2 linked regions of the Wigglesworthia glossinidia endosymbiont of Glossina morsitans morsitans (Yale colony) genome follow. The protein of the gene in region 1 interacts with the protein of each later gene in a pairwise test. Links are inferred from orthologs where the notes say so. Each region holds a gene or a part of one and is shown on either strand. Other genes may lie near its edges.

Evidence for each region.
Region 2: the proteins of grxD (region 1) and WIGMOR_RS03150 interact in binary tests that used the Escherichia coli proteins (3 or more experiments, as listed by UniProt). The link is inferred for Wigglesworthia glossinidia endosymbiont of Glossina morsitans morsitans (Yale colony) from one-to-one orthologs.

Annotation. Positions count from the first base shown.
Region 1 is NC_016893.1:444,469-448,429, forward strand. What follows is about bases 74-2,794. They hold grxD (Grx4 family monothiol glutaredoxin), read right to left. Parts: upstream 1,742-2,794; coding sequence 1,406-1,741; downstream 74-1,405. Other genes in these bases: slyA (transcriptional regulator SlyA), read right to left, coding at 74-269; rnt (ribonuclease T), read left to right, coding at 729-1,385; WIGMOR_RS02180 (riboflavin synthase), read right to left, coding at 1,801-2,415. Also shown: more of slyA, read right to left, coding at 1-73; purM (phosphoribosylformylglycinamidine cyclo-ligase), read left to right, coding at 2,799-3,851. UniProt on the Escherichia coli protein: Monothiol glutaredoxin involved in the biogenesis of iron-sulfur clusters.
Region 2 is NC_016893.1:646,537-657,731, forward strand. What follows is about bases 8,278-11,061. They hold WIGMOR_RS03150 (BolA family protein), read left to right. Parts: upstream 8,278-9,410; coding sequence 9,411-9,713; downstream 9,714-11,061. Other genes in these bases: WIGMOR_RS03145 (MFS transporter), read left to right, coding at 8,278-9,214; tig (trigger factor), read left to right, coding at 9,882-11,061. Also shown: Holliday junction resolvase RuvX, read left to right, coding at 1-143; yihA (ribosome biogenesis GTP-binding protein YihA/YsxC), read left to right, coding at 219-644; WIGMOR_RS03115 (P-loop NTPase family protein), read left to right, coding at 632-841; arnT (lipid IV(A) 4-amino-4-deoxy-L-arabinosyltransferase), read right to left, coding at 871-2,538; arnD (4-deoxy-4-formamido-L-arabinose-phosphoundecaprenol deformylase), read right to left, coding at 2,540-3,436; bifunctional UDP-4-amino-4-deoxy-L-arabinose formyltransferase/UDP-glucuronic acid oxidase ArnA, read right to left, coding at 3,449-5,407; WIGMOR_RS03135 (glycosyltransferase), read right to left, coding at 5,404-6,351; quinolinate synthase NadA, read left to right, coding at 6,802-7,836; more of WIGMOR_RS03145, read left to right, coding at 8,045-8,277; more of tig, read left to right, coding at 11,062-11,195. UniProt on the Escherichia coli protein: Transcriptional regulator that plays an important role in general stress response. Has many effects on cell morphology, cell growth and cell division. Acts by regulating the transcription of many genes, including dacA (PBP-5), dacC (PBP-6), ampC and mreB.

The sequences.
Region 1 (3,961 bases):
ATTCTTTTAGCTCTCCTATCATTTGCACACGTATGGCGTGTAATAAGTTTTTTTTCTTCTAACTGATCTAAAGTCCTTACTAGTGACGGTTGCTCAATCCCGATTGCTTTTGCCAATTGAATTTGAGATTGTTCAGGTGGTAATTGGCAAATATTATGTAAAGTTATCCAGTGTGTTTGTGTAAGCTCTAATGGTTTTAAGCGATGATCAATTAAGGCACGCCATATTCTTACTAAACGCGCTAAATCAGATCCTAATGGTGATTCCAATTTGCTCTCCTTATCTAAACAGATATTAAATAATTTTATATTTTATTAATATATTTAGTAATTCAAAAAATATTATTTATTTTAAATAAATACAATTATACATATTTTTAAAAAACATATACAATGTTTATATTTGTTATTTTAATATTTTATATGACATTAATTGTATTAAAAAATTTATTTATATTCTATAAATTATTAATAAATAATTATTATGTTATAATTAGAATAATTTTGATGTATATTTGTTTTTTTCAAGAAATATTTACAATATAATCAAAATGTTATAACTTACAATTAATAAATTTATTAAATTATTGATAGTTAATTAAAATCAATCATAATATAAAAGTCAATAATATTTTGATGCGAATGAGTTTAAATTCATTTTTTATTATATAATGTATTGAAACATTTTTAATAAAAGAATTACTTTTATTATAATTTTAAATTTTTATTATGCTTCAAAAAAATCAAAAAAATACCCTGCATAAACGTTTTAGAGGATTTTATCCAGTAGTAATTGATGTAGAAACTGCAGGATTTAATTCTGAAAAAGATGCTTTATTAGAAATTGCAATAATTACGTTTAAAATGGATCATAATGGATGGTTAATCATAGATCGTAAATTACATTTTCATATTATTCCGTTTCCTGGTTTAAACATTGAAAAAACAGCACTGGCATTTAATAAAATTGATCCTTATAATCCTTTAAGAACTGCAATAAAAGAAATTGAAGCGCTGAAAAAAATTTTTTATACTGTGCATCAAGGTATTAATTTGCAATCTTGTACTAAAGCAATCGTAGTTGCACACAACGCAGCTTTTGACCATAGTTTTCTGATGGCAGCTATTAAACGATCATCATTAAAATACAATCCGTTTCATCTTTTTTCAACTTTTGATACAGCAACATTAAGTGGATTAGCGCTTGGACAAACAGTTTTGGCTAAAGCATGTATAGCGGCCGGAATTAAATTTGATACTAACTCCGCACATTCGGCATTGTATGATACAGAAAGAACTGCTAAATTATTTTGTGAAATCGTGAATCGATGGAAGCGCTTAGGCGGATGGCCAGTTAATCAGAATAAAAGAATTAAATATAAATAATGATAATTTAAAAGTATCTTTTATTCGTTAGGAGTTGCCGACTTTAATGCATTACTAATTAGTGGTATTAATTCCCCGTTTTTATGCATTTGTGTTACTATATCGCATCCTCCAATTAAATTACCATTAATCCATAATTGAGGAAAAGTTGGCCAGTTAGCGAACTCAGGTAATTTCAAACGAATATCTGGATTTTCAAGAACATCTATATATGCAAATCTAAATCCTGAATTACATAATATTTGTGATATTTGCGCAGAAAATCCACACTTAGGATGTTCCGGAGAACCTTTCATATATAAAATAATTAAGTTTTTTTTTATTTGTTCCTTAATTTTTTTTATTGTATTATCCATATAATTTTCCAAAAAAAAATATTGCATATAAATTTTAACGTCATACTTACTTGCATGCATTAATTAAATTTTTTACTGATTATTTTTTCTGTTGTATCAACAATCGCTTGTATGTTTAAATCTATTTCGATATTTAATAAATCTCCGACTATTTTAGTATTTAAAGTTGTTTTAGAAATTGTTTCGGGAATTAAATGTACATAAAAGCCGTTATTAAACATTTTTGAAATAGTTAGACTAATTCCTTCAATTCCAATATATCCTTTATAAAAAAAATATTTCATTAACTTTTTATTTAAAACTTCAACGCATATAGTTTTTGAATTTGAATCAACATTAACTTTTGATATTTTTCCGCAGCATGTAACATGACCGGACATAACATGCCCGCCTATTGGTTGACAAAGCGTAGTTGATTTTTCTAGGTTAATACGATCGCCAACTTTTATGTTAGAAAAGTTTGTAATTTTAATTGTTTCTTGTATTAAATCAAAAGTTATATGTTCGTTTTCAATTTTAGTTATTGTTAAACAGCATCCGTTGTTAGATATAGAATCTCCTATTGATAAATTTGATAAAAGATTTTTCGGGAAAAGTACGCTATAAGTAAATAAGTTATTGCTTTTTTTTAAAAAAGTGACAGTCCCTATACCTTGTATAATTCCTGTAAACATGAAATTCTTTGTTAAATATTAATAAATTTGTTCTATCGAGTATAGACTATATTTTATGTACTTACAATAAAAAATATCTTTTAAATTTTACAAATTTATAATCAATTTGATGTATATAAATTTTTTTATTTTACGTCTGAGTGGATTTGAACCACTGACCTCCACCATGTCAAGGTGGCACTCTAACCATGCTGAGCTACAGACGTAAAAAAGTGCTTTTTATAATTCAACGAGTTTAATTTTAACATACTTAAAGTTATTTAAATAAAAAATTTTTTATAAGTTTTAATATGTATTTAAATATTCATGAGATATAAAAATGTTCTGAAAAAAATTAAGATTTAGTATATTATAATTTTGTTAGTTTTTTTAAAATAAAAAATATGAAAAATCAAAAATTTTCTTTATATAAAAAGTCTGGAGTTAATATTGAATCAGCTCATATTTTAATGAATAAAATAAAATCTATAGCGATTACCACATATTCTCCAGAAGTAATGAATAGCATTGGAGGATTTGCCGCATTATGTGCGGTTCCCAAAATATATAATCAACCAATATTAGTTTTAAGTACGGATGGAGTTGGAACAAAGTTACGTTTTGCAATTGATACTAATATGCATAAAAATATCGGTATAGATCTCGTAGCAATGTGCGTAAATGATATCCTTACACAAGGAGCAAAACCTATCTTTTTTTTAGATTATTATGCCACTGGAAAACTAGATATAAAAATATCTTTGCAGATTATTGAAGGAATTATAGAAGGATGTAAAATTTCTCAATGTGCGTTAGTCGGCGGAGAAACTTCAGAAATGCCAGGAATATATAAGAAAAAAGATTATGATTTGTCGGGATTTTGTGTTGGAATAGCAAATCAGTCAAATTTAATTGATACTGATAAAGTTAGAATTGGAGATTCAATTTTAGCACTAGCTTCTAATGGATTACACTCTAACGGATATTCTCTAATAAGAAAAATTATATTACAAAAAAAAATTGATTACAATCAATACATTTTAGATCAACAAAAATTAATTGATTATTTATTAATTCCTACTCGTATTTACGTAAAATCCATATTAAATTTAATGCAAAAAATTAATATACATGCTATTGCCCATATTACAGGAGGCGGATTAATTGAAAATATTACAAGAATTTTACCAGAAACAACATGTGCTTTAATTCAAGAAAAAACTTGGAAGTGGCCAATTATTTTTAAATGGCTAAGTAATATTGCTAGTATTCAAAAGTTAGAAATGTATAATATTTTTAATTGTGGAATTGGAATGATTATTATTGTTTCTGAAAAGAATGCTACAAAATCACTGCAAATACTAAAAGAAAATGGAGAAAAAGCATGGAAAGTTGGAAAAATTATACCTAGAAAATTACATAAAACATCTATATTTTTTGAAAATTTTTCTATTTAAAATAGCTATTAAATAATTATAAAAAATTATATTTCATCGAATTTTATTAAAAAATAATTATATATTCTGTATACTGTACAGTCAGTATTGAATAATAAAAAGTTTTGGTA
Region 2 (11,195 bases), 210 kb from region 1 along the record:
ATATGCAAGACGAACGTCTTACTACAATAGAAGCAAAATCTATACTATTTAATGTTCAAGGATATCGAGGATTGAAAAAAAAACTCATAAATTCGCAATCTGCCGCTATTATTTTAAATAGTTGGATGCAAAACATGAATTGAATTGTTTAATTTAAATTAAAATTAATCAATCTTAAAGATAAACATTTTTATATCAATATAATTTTTCTAAATAACATGAATGCTTATTTTTATATTAAATTTTTATTAAGTGCAAATAACATTTCTGATCTTCCACAAGACAACGGATGTGAAATTGCTATTTTTGGACGTTCTAATGCTGGAAAATCAAAAGCATTAAATATTTTATTTAAAAATAATAAATTGTCTAAAAGCAGTAAAATACCAGGAAAAACAATGTTTTTAAATGTATTTAAATTAAATAACAAATTAAGAATTATTGATCTTCCAGGATTCGGGTATGCTAATGTATCAAAAAAAAATAAATTAAACATTGCATGTTTAATAAAACAATATTTTAGATTGCGTCAATCATTAAAAATTTTAATTTTTTTAGAAGATATCAGGCGTTCTATATTAGATTTTGACGAAAAAATAATTCATTTAATTTTAAAAAAAAAATTCCTATTTTGTTTTTATTAAGTAAATCCGATAAAGTTTCTACAAGTTATCGTCAATTTAAATTATTACAAGTTCAAAATTTTTTTAATTTACGCAAACACGAAATTTTTTCAGAATTTTTTTTAAGTACTTTTTCTTCTTTGAATCAAGATGGGGTAAACACTGTCAGAAAAAAAATAAATTTTTGGACAAAAACTAAGATTTTTAATACTGCTTAATTTTTGTTAAAAAAAATAAGTAACTAAATTTAATATTTGAATAATATAAATCTGCCGTGTTCTACCGTATACTGTGGAACAGGGAGATATGGTGTTAATTCATTTAACGAACTTTTTGATGATATTAAAAATATTAATGCAACAGATTTATTTTTATTTTTATTTAACCAATTTTTAAAATTTTTTTTGGTTACAAATTTATTATTTAATTCGTTTAAATAACTTAATCCATATTCTAATTCACCTTTGTTATCAATAATCATAATATCACTGCGATTCATTTCCCATGCAATTGTAGTTGCTACACCAATATTGTTTGCAATAATTAATTCTGATTTTTTTAAATCATCTTTTATTTCGTTTAAAAAAACTTGCGGCTGTTTAGAATAAACAATTCGTTCAGGTACATAGAATCCAAATAAAATAGCAATTCCAAAAATACTCATTGCAGTCCATTGCCAAATTTTTATTGCAAATAATTTTACCCAAACATTTATTGAGATCCAAATTAAAATACTAACTACAAATAATATAAATTTTTTGTATTCTTGATAAGAGTACAATGAATATGGATAAATTTTAGGTATACAATATATAATACTAATTGAAAATAATATCATGCAACCAAAAATAATGTTTGTTGTAGAGTTTATTTTTAATAGAATTAAGTTATTTTTTAATTTAGTAGAAAAAATATTTTTAGCAATTAAAATTGATATAGGAAAAAAGCAAGGTAAAATATAAGTTGGCAATTTGCCTTTAGAAAAGCTGAAAAATAAAAATTGTACTATAATCCAAACTAATAAATAAAAACTGATTTTATCAAATTTTCTTGAAATCCATGATCTATACAACGATTTAAAAAGAAGTCCAAACCAAGGAAAAATACCAATAATTAAAACTGGAACATAGTACCATATCGGAAATTTATGTTGCGCATTGTCTCCTAAAAATCTTTGAATATGCTCGATAAAAATAAAATATCTAGCATAATCTTGTTCTTTAGAAAGAATATTATATATCCATGGAAACGAAATTAATATAGAAGATATTAATGGAATGAAGCTGTGGATCAAAATTGTTTTTGTATACTTTGGATTAAATTTTAACCATATTACAATACTTAAAAATGGAATTACTAATGCAATAAATCCTTTTGTGATCAATCCTGTTCCGCAGGATATTCCAAATATTAAATAATAAAAAATACGATTTTTTTTTACTGAAGATTTTATTGCCATCCAAAAAAATATCATAGATACATTAATCCAAAAAGATAAAATTGCATCTAATACAGAGTATGTTCCTATAATGTATACTAATAAATTAGACAAAAATATTATTACTGCATTATAAGATATATTTTTATTATTCCATAAAGATTGAACAAAATAAAATAAAAAGATAGCAGATAAAATTGTAAAAAAAGTTGATCCGAATCGTACAGAGAAATTATTTTTTCCAAAAATTAATTGACTAATATTGTTCACCCAATAACCAAAAATTGGTTTTTCAAAATAACGTACATCTAATAAATGCGGAATACTCCAATTATGCTTTTCTAACATTTCTCTGCTAATTTCGGCATATCTAGTTTCGTCGGGTTGCCACAAATCACGATAATTTAATGGAATTAAGTAATAAAAAAAAATTAAAATAATTATTATTTTTTGTGTTTTATTTTTTTTTATGTGCATGTTATACATTTTGATGCATAATCCAGCCTTCTCTACCGGATATTTTTTTACGTATTAATTTACATATCGGAAAATTTGCATGATTTTTTTCTATTAATTGATTTAATCTACAAAATTGAATGCCTTCATTTTTAGCAAGATATAATAGTTCTTTAAATTCTTTTAAATATTTAATACCTTCTATTTCAGCATGAATAGTATAAACAGAATAATCAGATTGTTTTTTCATTTGATTAATAATAAAGTTGTTATACTTTTTTAAAGTAGTATGATTATTAATTACTTCATCAAAAGTTGGTAAAGTTACTGGAATTTGCAAATTTCCACAGCTTTTATCAGAAAGTAATGGAAAAAATGGTTTTATTCCTCTGACATCACTGTTGTAAGAAAAGTTAAATTTTTTTTGCACTTGCAACGCGGAATCACTTGTTCTCCAACCTGGAGCAGCAAAACATAAAATAGGCGAATTTATTATTGATTCTAAAAATTTTTTACCTAATGTAATTTGATTAATAATATTTTCTTTCCTCCAAGTATCAATAGAATTTTGCCATTCAAAATGATCCCATGCATGTAGTCCAATTTCATGTTTACGAGCAGCAAGAATAATGTGGTTTTTACAGGCATCTCCTATTTTTTTGCTTTTTCCTATTAAGCCACAACGCAAAATACTCCATCCATATGTTTTAATAGGATTAATGCGTAACATTTTAATTAAAAATTTTGGTTTAAATAATCTCCAGAAATGACGTCCCATGTTATCTGGCCCAACAGTAAAAAAAAAAGTAGCTTTAATTTGATAATTGTTTAATATTTCTAATAAATTTAATACCCCATACTTCGTGCCTCTTAATGTATCTACATCAATACGTAAACCAACTTTTTTTAAATTATTCAAAATAAAAACCTTTTATAATTGTAAGAAAAATTTTATCATATAATTGATAGTATTATTAATTTGAATTTTAGGTTTCCAATCTAATAATTTTTGAGCAATACCAATATTTGGCTTTCGATATTCTATATCTTGATAGCCAAAACCATAATATTCGTCACCTCTTAAGTTTCTAAATCCAGAAAATTTAGGAAAAGTATTGCTTGATGTGAATTTTTGAAAAGTATGTACAACAATTTTTGCTAATTCTAAAATAGAATACTCGTTTTTTGGATTTCCGATATTAATAATCTCTTGATTACAATTATTTTTTTTATTTTCTATTATCCTAAATAATGCTTCTATACCGTCATAAATATCTGTAAAACAACGTTTTTGTTTTCCGCAGTTAACCAGATTAATCGGTAACCCGTGAGCTATGTTAAATATCATTTGAGTGATAACTCTTGCATGATTCATTTGAGCAATTTTAAAATCATCTAGTCTAGATCCTACCCAATTAAATGGTCTAAAAATTGTAAAAAGTAAATTATTTGATTTTCCATAAGCCCAAATAATGCGATCTAGTAATTGTTTAGATGATGCATAAATCCATCTTTGATTTCGTACAGATCCTGTAACAAAATTTGAATTAGTTTCATGAAATTCTTTGTCTGTACACATTCCATATACTTCGGAAGTCGAAGGAAAAATTAATCTTTTTTTATATTTAACGCAGTAACGTATAATTTTTAAATTTTCTTCAAAATCTAATTCGAAAGTTTTTATGGGTTCTTGAACATATTGCATGGGTCTTGCAATAGCTATTAAAGGCAAAATAATATCGCATTTTTTAACTTTTTCTTTAACCCAGTGAGAACAAGATTTTATGTTTTTTTGTAAAAACTTTATTTTTGAATTATTTATAAATTTTTCAATTAAATTTTTTTTTAAATCTAAACCGTATATTTTGTAACTGTTACTTTTTAACAAACGCTTTGTAATATGATATCCAATAAATCCATTAATACCTAAAATTAAGATTTTTTTTAATATTGGTTTTGATGTTGAATTCGGATATATAACGTATTTTTTATTCTTAATCATAGATAAATGGTATATGTTAGTTTTATTATTAAATGTATGTTTTGTATATTGTGCAGAAATAATATTTAATGCTTGAATTTTGCAAGATATAATAAGCGGGTTAATTTTTATTATTAATCCAGGATCGATATCGTACTTTTTTTTTATTATTTTTGATTTCCAAAAAATTATTTTTTTGTTGTTGAGATAGCTAAAAGCACCGGGCCAAGGTTTTGTTAATCCTCTGATTAAATTATATATTTTTTTTGCTGATTGGTTCCAATCAATGAGACCATCTTCGGGTGATCTTTTTCCAAAATAACTAGTATTATGGCAATTTTGAGGTGTTTCACAAAAATTTTTTTTTAGAATTACAGGAGCTATTTTATTCAGCATATTATAAGCAGCATAACATATTTTTTTATGTAAAGAAATTGCGTTGTCTAGTTTATTAATATTAATTTTGACTTGTGATATGATAGGTCCATGATCAATTTTTGTAGTCATACGATGAAGTGTCACTCCGGTTTGATATTCTCCACGTATTATAGACCAATTTAACGGACAGCAGCCGCGATATTTTGGCAAAAGAGAACCGTGCAAATTAAATGATCCAAATTTTGGTATTTTTAAAATTTCTGAACATAATATATTACGGTAATAAAAAGAAAAAATAACATCTGGCTCAAGTTTTTTAAAATATTCGATCCAAATAAAACTGTTAATAGTTTCAGATGTGAATACGGGGATATTTTTTTTTAAGGCAATACTTTTTACGGAACTAAAAAATATTTTTTCATTTTTTTGATCATTATGAGTAATTACGCTTAAAATTTTATATCCCGATTTTATTAAAGAAAGTAAACCGATGCATCCAATATCATGATAAGCAAATATAATTGCTTTCATTTTTTTTCTCGTGTGTTTGATATATCATTTTTAATAATACGACTTATAATATAAATGGGACGTAAGTAAATTTTGTTATATATTTTAATGAAAATTTTTTTTATTCCAATAAACAGTAGAAAATTTATTAAAAATATATTTATGTAAAACCTAGTGCTTACTAAAAAGAAATATAAACAGATTAGCAAAAATACAACGCAATATAATATTTTAAGTGAAATTTGTTTAAGAATTTTTGCTTTTTTTATTATATTTATAAATAAACAAAAGCATAAGTTATATATTAATTTAATTAATTTAATATAATTATATTTAGAATATCCGAACTTTCTTTTAAAATGCGAGACTGGTATTTCAATAACTTTATTAGCAAACATATTTGCTATAATTGGAATAAAAATATTGTGGGAATTGTATTTTATTATTGCATCTATAATATGTTTTTGATATGCACGTAACATGCATCCGTAATCAGTCATATTATTACCTAAAATTTTTTGAATTGCAATATTAACTATTTTTGAACTAATTTTTCGAAATAAATTATCTTGACGATTTACACGAAATGTACCTATCACGTCGTATCCTTTTTGAGCTGCATAAAGTAGCTTTGGAATTTCTTCTGGTGGATTTTGTAAATCTGCATCTAAAGTAATTATTAAATCTCCTTTAGAATGTGCAAATCCTGCCATAATTGCAGCGTGTTGTCCATAATTTTTATTTAAAAAAATTGCTATAATTGAACTGTTAGGTTTAGATGCTTCAGCTTCTAAAATATTAGGAGATTGATCATAACTTCCATCATCTATAATCATGATTTCGTATTTTATATGTAATTTAGAGCATACATATATAGTGCGTCGAATTAATATAGAAAGGTTTTCTTGTTCGTTATAAACTGGAATAACAATCGATATTTTTTTTATTTTTTTTAATTGCACCATATATAAAAAGTATATTTAATTTTTTTTTAAAAATAAAATTTTTTATATTTTATATTACATATAATTTTTTATGCAAAATATTTTTATATAATTTATATATGAGTTTTCTTTTATAAGAAAATTAAGCTTTTAAAGCAAATATATAATGAAAACTAAATTAAGTTTTAATTATCTATAAAATTTTAAAAAATTTATTAAAAATAATAAATGTAGATACTAAAAGTACAATATCATTTTAGATATTTTTTACTGCAAACATGAATATATTGTATTAAATAACTTTTACTTGTATTATATATTAGTTTTAGTTTAAATAATATATTTTTTAATGTAAATAATTTAGTTATATTAAATATTTTAATTTCTTTTAAATTCATATTAGTATGTATAAAATGTTATTTAAATGAATAAATGCAATACTTTTATTTCTCATATTATTAAGGAATACAAATGAATCAAAAAAACAATATTGATCATATAGCTGTATCACAACAATCTATATTAAAAAAAAAATATATACAAGCTGATTTATTTAAGCATATATCTCATTTATTGAAATTAAAAAATGCAGTTATAGTCGCACATTATTACACTAGCCCTGAAATTCAAGAATTGGCAGATTCTACTGGAGGTAAAGTAGCAGATTCTTTAGAAATGGCTAAATTTGGTCAACATCATACAGCGAAAACACTATTAGTAGCTGGTGTACGTTTTATGGGTGAAACTGCTAAAATTTTAAATCCGGAAAAAATAGTTCTAATGCCTACATTAAAAGCTGAATGTTCATTAGATTTGAGCTGTCCGGAAATAGAATTCAGCAAATTTTGTGATCAACATCCAGAACGCACAGTAGTAGTATATGCAAATACATCTGCAGCTATTAAAGCACGTGCACATTGGGTAGTAACATCAAGTATTGCAATTAAACTTATTGACTATTTAGATAGTTTAGGTAAAAAAATTATCTGGGCTCCTGATAAACACTTAGGTCATTATATTCAAAAAAAAACTGGAGCAGATATTTTAAGTTGGCACGGTACATGTATCGTACATGATGAATTTAAAGCGCATTCACTATACAATATGAAAAAAATATATCCTCAAGCTGCAGTATTAGCGCATCCAGAATCTCCAGAAAATGTACTAGCACTTGCAGATTTTATAGGTTCTACCAGTGAATTGATTAAATCTGCTCAATCAATTTCTCAAAAACAAATTATAATTGCTACTGATCGTGGAATTTTGTTTAAAATGCAAAAAGCTTGTCCGGATAAAATTTTGTTAGAAGCTCCAACTTCTGAAGTTGGCATGACATGTTTAAATTGTGGCATGTGTCCTTGGATGAAGATGAATACGTTAAAAAAAATTATTAATAGTTTGACTCATGATACAAAAAAGCATGAAATTCATGTACCAAAAAACTTACAAAAAAAAGCGTTAAAACCATTAATACGTATGTTAAAATTTGCAGAAAATTTTTTTTAACAATTTTATAATTATTGCTAATTCATTTAAATAAATATAAATTTAATATATGTAAAAATAATTCAATTAATTTTTTTTTGAATATATAAAAGAGAATTGTCTATATACTTACAAAAATTGTTAAAACTATTATATGAAATTTGCTTATATTAATATTTGTAACAAAAATTATTGCATACTTATATTATTTACACATTATTAGGAAAATATGAATAGTATAGAACTAAGATCCATATTGAGTTTAGGTATAATATTTGCATGTCGTATGTTTGGTATATTTATGATTTTACCTGTTTTAAGTAATCATGGAATGATATTTCAAGGAGCTACGACTTCTTTAATAGGCCTTGCTATTGGAATTTATGGAATAACACAATCAATTTTTCAAATCCCATTCGGATTGTTATCAGATAAATATGGCAGGCATACATTAATATTAGTCGGATTAATATTAATAGTTTTTGGAAGCATTATTAGTGGTGTATCTAACAATATTTGGGGTGTTATATTAGGACGCGCTATGCAAGGATCTGGAGCAATTTCATCAGTTGTTATGGCTTTATTAACTGATTTAATTTGTGAAAAAAATAGAATCAAAGCAATGGCTTTTATCGGTTTAGTTTTTGGAATAACTTTTGCAGTATCTATCATTATTGGTCCTATTTTAGCTACATATTATGGAATTCGCAGCATATTTTGGATTACTGCATTACTTGCAGTAATTAGTATGTTTTTGATTTTATTTATAGTACCACATCATCAAAAATTGAAAAAAAATCATGATACTAAAATATTTATAAATGCTATGAAAAATATTTTAAATAACAAATTAATTGTTTATTTAATTTTTTGTATTTTTTTTCTTCATACAATTTTAATTTCTAATTTTATAGTATTTCCGTTTTTAATTAAAAAAATGGGATATAGTGAGATAGATCATTGGAAAATATATTTTTTTTCTTTATTATGCTCAACATTTTTTTTAATATTAGTTTTTTCGCGTTATGTAAAAAAAATACAAAATAAAATAAAACAAGTACTATATTTTTTTATAATTATACTGTTTATATCTGAAATAACATTATTATTATGTAGTAAAAATATCTATTTTGCTTATTTAGGTATACCAATGTTTTTTTTAGGATTTAGTGCATTAGAAATAATGCTACCTACATATATAGGAAAGCAGGCTCCTTCTAAATATAAAGGGACAGCGATGGGAATATATACTACAAGTCAATTTTGTGGGGTAGCTTTTGGCGGTATAATAGGAGGTTTATTATTTTCCAATAAAAATGCATTTTTAGTTTTTTTATTTTTAAGTATTATGATATTAGTTTGGATAATTTTTAGTTTGAAATTGGAAAAAAAAATTTAACATTTTAAAATTTTAATAATATAATTAATTAAGAATTATTTTGAATAAACAGCAACTAACAATTTTAATAAAATATGCAAATTTCATATTTTTTTGTAAAAAACTAATTAAATATAAAATTTTTTAAATTAATTCGTTTCAAATTAATTAAATTTACATTTTATATATGAATTAATTTATAAAGGTAATATATATTATGAAAAAAATAATAAAAAAAAAACTTAATGCAATATTATCACCTACTTTTTTATATATTCAGAACGAAAGTTATAAACACAAAAATTCAAAAAATGCATACACTCATTTCAGCATCACTATAGTATGCAAAAAATTTAAAAATAAATCGCAATTAATCAGACATCAATTAATTTATCAAATTTTATCAAGAGAACTTCGCCACGATATACACGCTCTTTCTTTGCATACTTATTGTGATGTGGAATGGAAAATTAATAATCGATGCATTTCTAGTACGCCTATCTGTTATAATTTAAATTAAGTAATTCTCATTTTAATTTAACATTTTTTAGAAAATAACATTTTGAAGTATGCTTAATTTATTTTATAAATTTTAATTCTAATTAAGACTTATACATTTTAAATTTATCAAAATAAATACAGAAATTTTTTTAAAAAATTTAAAAAAAATAATATCTAGAGGAATAATATGAAAGTTTCTATGCAAAAAATTTCAGATATTAAGCATACAGTAGAAATGTTTATTTCATGTAATCTTATTGAAAAAGAAGTTTCAAAAGCGCTTGATAAAATGCGAAAAACAGCTTGTATAGATGGTTTTCGAAAAGGTAAAATACCCAAAACTATTTTAAAAAATAGATATGAACCATATATACGAAAAAAAGTATTAAACGATTTAATAAACAAAAAATTTTTAAAATTTATTAACGAACATGATATTCAACCAATAGGCAAACTAAATTGTGTTATTAAAAATTTTCAGGAAAAAAATGGTTGCATTTGTCGTATAAATTTTGAAATTTATCCAAAAATAAATATAAAAAATATTTCACATATAACAATTAATAAACCATTAGTTTCAGTGAATCCTGAAGATGTAAACTTTACAATTAATAAATTACGTTCAGAACATGCAAGCTGGATAACAAGTACATTAAAAATCGAAAAATATGATCGTGTAACTATTAATATTAAACCAATTCAAAAATATAAAATTTTTCAAGAAGAAATTCGGCTTTTAACTTTTATTATAGGGAATAATACAATTTCTACCGAACTTGAAAAAAAAATTATAGGAAAAAAATCAAAAACATATTTTATTTTTTCTTTAAATTATAAAATCATAAATTTAGAAAAAAACAGTTATCATAACATGATTCTTGATTTTTTAATAAATATTATAAAAGTTGAAAAAAAAATATTACCAAAATTGGATTCTAAATTTTTTGAAAAAATTAACTTAATTAATTTTAAATCTCCAGAAAAAATGAAAAATGAATTATGTAAAAGCATTAATATGCAATTAAAATATTTTGTGCATATATACATCAAATATCAATTAATTAATCAAATATTAAATGATAATTATATTAAAATTCCAGTACAATTAGTACATGAAGAAATAAAAATATTTTTAGAATCTACATATAAAAATAATTTAAATAAATTTTCTAAGTTAGATTTTTCGCCATTTTTAAATAAGAAATTAATTGATCGTTTAACATATCAAATACAATCTAGAATTATTTTTCAGAAAATTTTGCATTTAAATAAAATACAGATAAATCAAAATGATCTAACAAATATCATGCATAATCTTTTGAAGATTAATAAAATACCCGAGAAAAATTGGAAAAAATATAAAAAAAATAAAAAATTTATCCAAAAATCTATCGATATCGCATCAGAAAATGCAATTTTGGAAATTATTATGCAACAAGCAAATTTTGTAGAAGAAAAAATTACATTTAAATTACTTGTAAAAAAAATAGAACGCAGTTAA